DNA from 2 places in the Streptomyces sp. NPDC015171 genome. Region 2 is predicted to be linked to the other one. Evidence: riboswitches for the same ligand, from Rfam matches in the RefSeq annotation. Region 2 holds a riboswitch; the other holds the start of a gene.
The links. Region 2 has a riboswitch for cobalamin ahead of ACF073_RS38590 (prenyltransferase/squalene oxidase repeat-containing protein). Riboswitches for the same ligand answer to the same signal wherever they lie in the genome.

Region 1: it holds a riboswitch for cobalamin, as region 2 does, so the genes downstream of both, ACF073_RS37385 (cobalamin biosynthesis protein) here and ACF073_RS38590 (prenyltransferase/squalene oxidase repeat-containing protein) in region 2, are expected to answer to the same signal.

What each region holds. Positions count from the first base shown of each region.
Region 1 covers NZ_JBIBUO010000024.1:16,655-20,055, reverse strand. Annotated here, with positions in the region: gene ACF073_RS37395 (anion permease) at 1-1,202, shown strand, start outside; gene ACF073_RS37390 (hypothetical protein) at 1,235-1,462, shown strand; cobalamin riboswitch at 1,714-1,856, shown strand; gene ACF073_RS37385 (cobalamin biosynthesis protein) at 1,957-2,901, shown strand; gene ACF073_RS37380 (cobyric acid synthase) at 2,898-3,401, shown strand, end outside.
Region 2 covers NZ_JBIBUO010000027.1:504-3,904, forward strand. Annotated here, with positions in the region: gene ACF073_RS38585 (hypothetical protein) at 1-1,038, opposite strand, end outside; cobalamin riboswitch at 1,318-1,465, shown strand; gene ACF073_RS38590 (prenyltransferase/squalene oxidase repeat-containing protein) at 1,581-3,401, shown strand, end outside.

The DNA of each region.
Region 1 (3,401 bases), on a different contig from region 2:
CTCTCGCGTTCGACTTCACGAACGGTTTCCACGACACCGCCAACGCGATGGCCACCACCATCTCCACGGGCGCTCTGAAGCCCAAGATCGCGGTAGGCATGTCCGCCGCCCTCAATCTCGTGGGCGCCTTCCTCTCCGTGGAGGTCGCCAACACGATCTCCAAGGGTCTCGTCGACGAGAGCGGCATCCGTCCCGAGGTCATCTTCGCCGCCCTCGTCGGCGCGATCCTCTGGAACCTGCTGACCTGGCTGGTGGGTCTCCCCTCCAGCTCCTCGCACGCCCTGATGGGCGGCCTGGTCGGCGCCACCGTCGCCTCCGCCGGCTTCGGCGCCGTACACGGTGACGTCCTGGTCACCAAGGTGCTGCTGCCGGCCGTCGCCGCGCCGCTCGTCGCGGGCCTCGCCTCGCTGCTGGCCACCCGGCTCTCCTACGGCATCGGCGGCACCGCCGACGGCGAGGCCACCCGCAAGGGCTACCGCGCCGGCCAGATCGCCTCGGCCGGCCTGGTCTCCCTCGCCCACGGCACCAACGACGCCCAGAAGACGATGGGCATCATCACCCTGGCGCTGATCGCGGGCGGCGCCATCGCCCCCGGCTCGAACCCTCCCACCTGGGTGATCCTCTCGGCCGGTCTGGCCATCGCGCTCGGCACCTACATCGGCGGCTGGCGCATCATCCGCACCATGGGCAAGGGCCTGACCGACCTGGAGCCGCGTCAGGGCTTCGCCGCCCAGACCAGCGCGGCGACCGCCATCCTGGCCTCCTCCCACCTCGGCTTCTCCCTGTCCACCACGCACGTCGTCTCCGGCTCGGTGATGGGCGCGGGCCTCGGCCGCAAGGGCGGCGTGGTCCGCTGGTCCACCGCGACCCGCATGTTCGCCGCCTGGGCGCTCACCCTCCCGGCCGCCGCGCTGGTCGGCGCGGGCGCCGAGTCCGTCACCGACCTGGGCGACTGGGGCACCGCGGCCGTCGCCGTCTTCCTGGTCGCCGCCAGCGCCGCGATCTGGAAGATCTCCCGCCGCGAGGTCGTCGACCACACCAATGTGGTCGAGGAGAGCGCCGAGCCGGTCGGTGTGGTCACCGCCGCCATCGCCGCCGTGACCCCGCCCCCGGCGGGCCCGGTCACCGAGGGCCTGACGGCCACGATCCCCGCCCCCGTCGCCGAGCCCGCGCCGGCCACCCCGCCGGCCGCCACGGTCTGATCCCGAGCACGGTTAGTGAAGGAAGCATCCCCATGACGATCGACTGGGCGGCCCTCGGCTCCGTCTTCGGTGTGAGCCTCGCGTTCACGGTGGGCCTGGTGGCCCTGTTCACCCTCGGCATCAACGGCCTGTCCCGCCGGGAGAAGGCCACGGCCGAGGGCGGTTCCGCCGCGCTGGCGGTGACCGGTGCGTACGTGTGCTTCGCGGCCTGTGCGGCGGCGGTGGTGTACGGGATGTACCTGATCATGGCCAAGTCCTGACGGCCCCCCGCGCATGACACCGGCCCTGCCGGGCCCCGCTTCGGCGGCCCCGGCGGGGCTTTCGCGTACCGGCGGCACGGGGGCGGGCCCCGCCGGCCCTCGGAGAGCGCGCGGAGCGCCGCCGGGCGCCCGGTGAATTCCCCCCGGCGCGAGGGGCATTCACCGCGACCGGGTCGTCGGGCACCGTCCCGCGTGCCGCCGATGTGGGGCTCGGCACAGTCCGGCGTCCCAGGTCAACGGCGAGTTGACGGTCCTTCCGGGGGCGTGGTGGACTGCCCGGGCCATCTACGGCGGCAGAAGAGGAAGCCGGTGCGAATCCGGCGCGGTCCCGCCACTGTCACCGGGGAAGAACCCCCGGGAGCCAGGAACTCTCACCGCCGATTCACGTCGGACCAGGGCGCGGACACCCTGAGTGAGGACACAGATCGACATGCTCGGCCGCCGATCGAGAACCCGTACCAGGCCCGTTCCCGCGCCCACGGCCGGCTGAGCCGATGGGTGCCGATCGCACGTACGCGTACGGTGCCGCCGCCGGGGTGTTGGGCGACCTCCTCCTCGGCGACCCGCGCCGCGGGCATCCGGTCGCCGCGTTCGGCCGCACGGCCGCGGCCGTGGAGCGCGCCCTGTGGCGCGACCACCGCGGCTGGGGCGCCCTGCACACCGCCGTCTGCGCCGGCGGCGCCGTCGCGCTCGGCGCGCTGGCCGCCCGCGCCGTACGCCCCTCCCCCACCGCCTCCGTCGCGCTGACCGCCGCCGCCACCTGGGCCGTCGTCGGCGGCACCTCGCTCGCCCGGGAGGCCCGCACCGTCGGACAGGCCCTGGCCGCGGGGGACATCGAGGCCGCCCGGGCCAGGCTGCCCCATCTGTGCGGCCGGGACCCGCAGGCGCTGGACGCCGACGGCATGGCCCGTGCCGTGGTCGAGTCGGTCGCCGAGAACACCTCGGACGCGGTCGTGGGCGCGCTGGTGTGGGGTGCCGTGGGCGGGGTGCCCGGGCTGCTCGGGTTCCGCGCGGTCAACACCCTGGACGCGATGGTGGGCCACAAGTCGCCCCGGCACCGCCGCTACGGCTGGGCCTCCGCCCGCCTCGACGACGTGGCCGGCTGGCCCGGGGCCCGGCTGACCGCCGTGCTCGCCGCCGTGGCCGGACCCGATCCCCGGGGCGCCCTGCGCGCCTGGAAGGCCGACGCGGGCAGGCATCCGAGCCCCAACGCCGGTCCGGTGGAGGCCGCTTTCGCGGGAGCCCTCGGGGTCAGGCTGGGCGGCACGCTCTCCTACGGCGGCCGGGTCGAACACCGTCCCGTGCTCAACGGTGCCCACGGACGGCCGGTCCGGGTCACCGACATCGACCGGTCCGTACGGCTCTCCCGCCGGGTCGGCCTGCTCGCCCTCGGCGCCACGGTCGCCGCGCGCGCACTGCGGAAAGGACGCGGGAAATGAACGGTGGCCTCCTCGTCGCCGGCACCACCTCCGACGCCGGCAAGAGCGTCGTGACGGCCGGCATCTGCCGCTGGCTGGTGCGCCAGGGCGTGCGGGTCGCGCCGTTCAAGGCGCAGAACATGTCCCTGAACTCCTTCGTCACGCGCGAGGGCGCCGAGATCGGGCGGGCGCAGGCGATGCAGGCCCAGGCCTGCCGGGTCGAGCCGACCGCGCTCATGAACCCGGTGCTGCTCAAGCCCGGCGGCGAGCAGAGCAGCCAGGTGGTGCTGCTGGGCAAGCCGGTGGGCGAGATGAGCGCGCGCGGCTACCACGGCGGGCGCCAGCAGCGGCTGCTCGGCACGGTGCTGGACTGCCTGGCCGAGTTGCGGGGCACGTATGACGCGGTGATCTGCGAGGGGGCGGGCAGCCCGGCCGAGATCAATCTGCGGCGGACCGACATCGTCAACATGGGTATCGCCCGGGGCGCGGGGCTGCCCGTGCTGGTCGTCGGCGACATCGAC
Region 2 (3,401 bases):
GACCGGCGGCGCGGCGGTGAAGCCGCCGCCCGCCACGGCCCGCAGCCCGTCGATCGACGCGTACGCCGACGGCGAGGTGTCGGTGGGCAGGTACTTGAAGCCGCCGCCCGGGTTGAACTGCTGCGCGATGAGGAAGTCCACCGGCGTCTTGCTGTCCGCGGTGAGGAAGTCACCGGTCTGCGGGTCGATGCCGCAGGCGTTCAGTCCGGAGACGGCCCAGCCGTTGGAGTCGGTGTTGACACCGAACATGGCGTCGAAGGCACCCGTGCCGGACACCAGCTTGCCCTTGAGGAAGTCCTTGGCCTGCACGACGTCGGTGTCGGTGTTCGGCACGCCGGACACGCAGAGCGCGGCCATCGCGGCGCCCGTCATGTCGATGTCGCTGGCCGCGCCGAGCTGGCCCGGATTGCCCTCGGCCTTGCCGTAGTTCCAGCCGCCGTCGTTGTGCTGGTTGGCGCGGATGCGGGTGATCATCGAGTTGCGCAGCGCCTGCGGGACGCGGATCTGGCCGGACTGGGTCTTGGCGCCGTTCAGGGCGAGCGCCGCGAAGACGGTGCCGTTGAAGTTGGCCGACGGGCCGAAGTAGCCCGGCTCGGCGGTCTGCCAGTAGCTGTAGATGTTGGCGATCAGGTTGCGGGAGGCGGAGACACGGGACGGGTCGATGCCCGCGGCGTAGGCGTTGAGCGTGGCCCGCTCGTAGTCGGTGACCACCGGGCTGGCGGAGGGCCAGCTGCTCGTGGACAGCAGATCGCGGTAGACGGTTCTCGCGTTCTTGCTCGTGTCACCGCCGGGCGTCACGTCCACCGCGGCGGTCCCGGCCGAGGCGAGGGCGCTGAACGCCCACTCGTTGGACAGCCCGGAACCGGCGTACGAACCGTCGGCGGCCTGGAGCGACTTGAGGTAGGCGACACCGTTCGTCTTCGACGTGGCGATCTGCGCCGGGGTGGAGGTGGCCGCGGCGGGCAGCGTGGTCAGCGCGAAGGCGCCGAGGGCGGCGGAGGCGACGAGGACGGAACGACGGGACAGATGGCGGGACATGGCCTGCTCCTGGGATGAGGGGCGTCGGCCTGGCCCATGTCCGCCGGCTCCGGGGCACGGCGAGGCGTGGCCGCCGCCCGGAACGCGTGGACCGGCTTCCAGAGTGCTGCGCCGTCTGGGCATTCGGGCTCGGTCCGGCCCCCTGCCGTCCCACACCGCTGCGCGTCAGCCCCGGACTCCCACCGGGTTCCCCCACTCGGCAGTCCGGGACGGTACCTGACGTGCGGCCGGGCCGCCAGCGCTCCCGGAGGCCGTCCGTCACGGCACGCCGGGCCCGTCTTGACGCCTCCTGTGAACCGTGCTCAAATCCCGCTGATAAGCAACGAGTTCCAGGGGAAGCCGGTCGAAGTCCGGCGCTGACCCGCAACCGTGGGCCCGGCCTTCCGCCGGGCGAGCCGGAATGCCTGGGGCGTGATCACGAGCAACAGACGCCGTCGTGGACTGCGGCGTGGTGCGACCAGCTTCCGGACACAGGGATTCCCCGTTCCCCGGAGGCCCTCTGCCACGTCCGCGCACGCGCCGGCCGGCACGAGGGGGCCGTGGTGGGGACCGAGAGACGAAGAAGCGCGGGGGCGGGCAGAGTGCCGCGGCGTCCGACGGCGCTGGTGGCGGCCTGGCTCATGGCGCTGGCGGCCGGTGTGGCGTTCCTCACGACGCCGGCGACCGCCGCCGGACCGGTCGGCGGGTGCACGGCCGCCGAGGGCGCCGTCGTCGCCGTCGACTTCGGACCGTTCGCCGGCAAGGTCGAGCGGGGCTGCGACACCACCCCGACCACGGGCTTCGATCTCCTGCACGACGCCGGCTTCACCACCGCCGGCACCGTGCACGACGGCGACGGGTTCATCTGCCGCATCGGCCTCCCCTCGTTCAAGTCGGGCAAGCAGTTCCCGACCCGGGACAAGGAGCGCTGTGACGCCACCCCCCAGGCCACCGCGTACTGGTCCTACTGGATCGCCTCGCCCGGCGACGACGACTGGACCTACAGCCCGTACGGGGCGAAGATGCGCACGCTGAAGCCCGGCGACGTGGACGCCTGGGTGTACGGCGGCACCGACCTGGGCGGCGCCGGCGGCGAGCCCCGGTTCACGCCCGACGACGTGCGGATCGGCAGGGTCTCCCTGACCGCCGCCGCGAGCTGGCTCTCCGGCCGGCTCACGGACGGTGAGCGGATCGTCCAGGACGGCTCCACCACCACCGACTACGCGCTGACCGCCGACGCGGCCTACGCGCTGGCGGCCGTCCGCGGGCAGGGCACCGCCCTGTACAAGGTCACCGACTTCCTCTCCCGCAACGCCGACGACTACGTCTACGCGGCCGGCAAGGACCAGGGACCCGACACCGGGGCCAGCGCCCGGCTCGCGCTGCTCGCCGAGATCACCAGGACCGACCCGCGCAAGTTCGGCGGCCGGGACCTCCTCGCCGACCTGACCGACAACGTCTGCCCCGCGGACTCCGACCCCGACAAGAACCCGGGCTGCACCGCGGAGGGCGACTTCAAGAACGCCGCCGTCACCGAGCAGCAGGCGCTGGCCGTGCTCGCCCTGCTGCGCGCGGGAGCGATCCCGCCGGCCGCCACCGTCGACCGGCTGGTCAAGCTCCGCTGCGAGGACGGCGGCGTCTCCAGCGTCCTCACCCCGCCCGGCGAGGAGTGCGCCGGCGAGACCGTCCCGACCGCGCTGGTCGCCCTCGTGCTGCACAAGGCTGGCGGGCATGACGACGCCGTCGCCGCGGCGCGGGCCTTCCTGACGAAGGAACAGCACAAGGACGGCTGGTTCCCCGCCGACCCCAGCGCCACCAGCGGCAGCGTCGAGGCGACCGCGTACGCCGCCCAGCTGCTGCGCGCGCTCGGCGACAAGGACCGAGCGGAGGCCGCCGTCGGATGGCTCTCCGGGCAGCAGCTGGCGGGCGGCGGCTTCGGCTACGAGGGCGGTGACACCGAGCCGGCCCTCTCGCCGGTCCCGCGGGTCGTCCTGGCCGGCGCCGGCACCAGCCTGGCCGCCCTGACCGCGAAGGACGACCGCTCCACCACACCGCCGACCGACCCCACGGACCCGACCGACCCCACGGACCCGACGGACCCGACGGACCCGACCGATCCGCCGGGCACCGGCCCCGACCTGAAGAAGGGTGTCGCCTACCTCACTAAGGCGGCCAACCTCAAGGGCGGCACGTACTACGACGACGGATTCGGCTCCGGCCGCGCCGACTTCGGCCTCACCATCGACGGCGCCTACGCCCTCGCCGCCACCGGGCTGAACGACGCCAGGCTGCGAAGCGTCGTCGACTTCCTCGACCACGCCGGCCGGGACGGCGCCGGCCGCACCGTCAACGACTGGACCGGTATCGGCACCGCCTACGCGGGC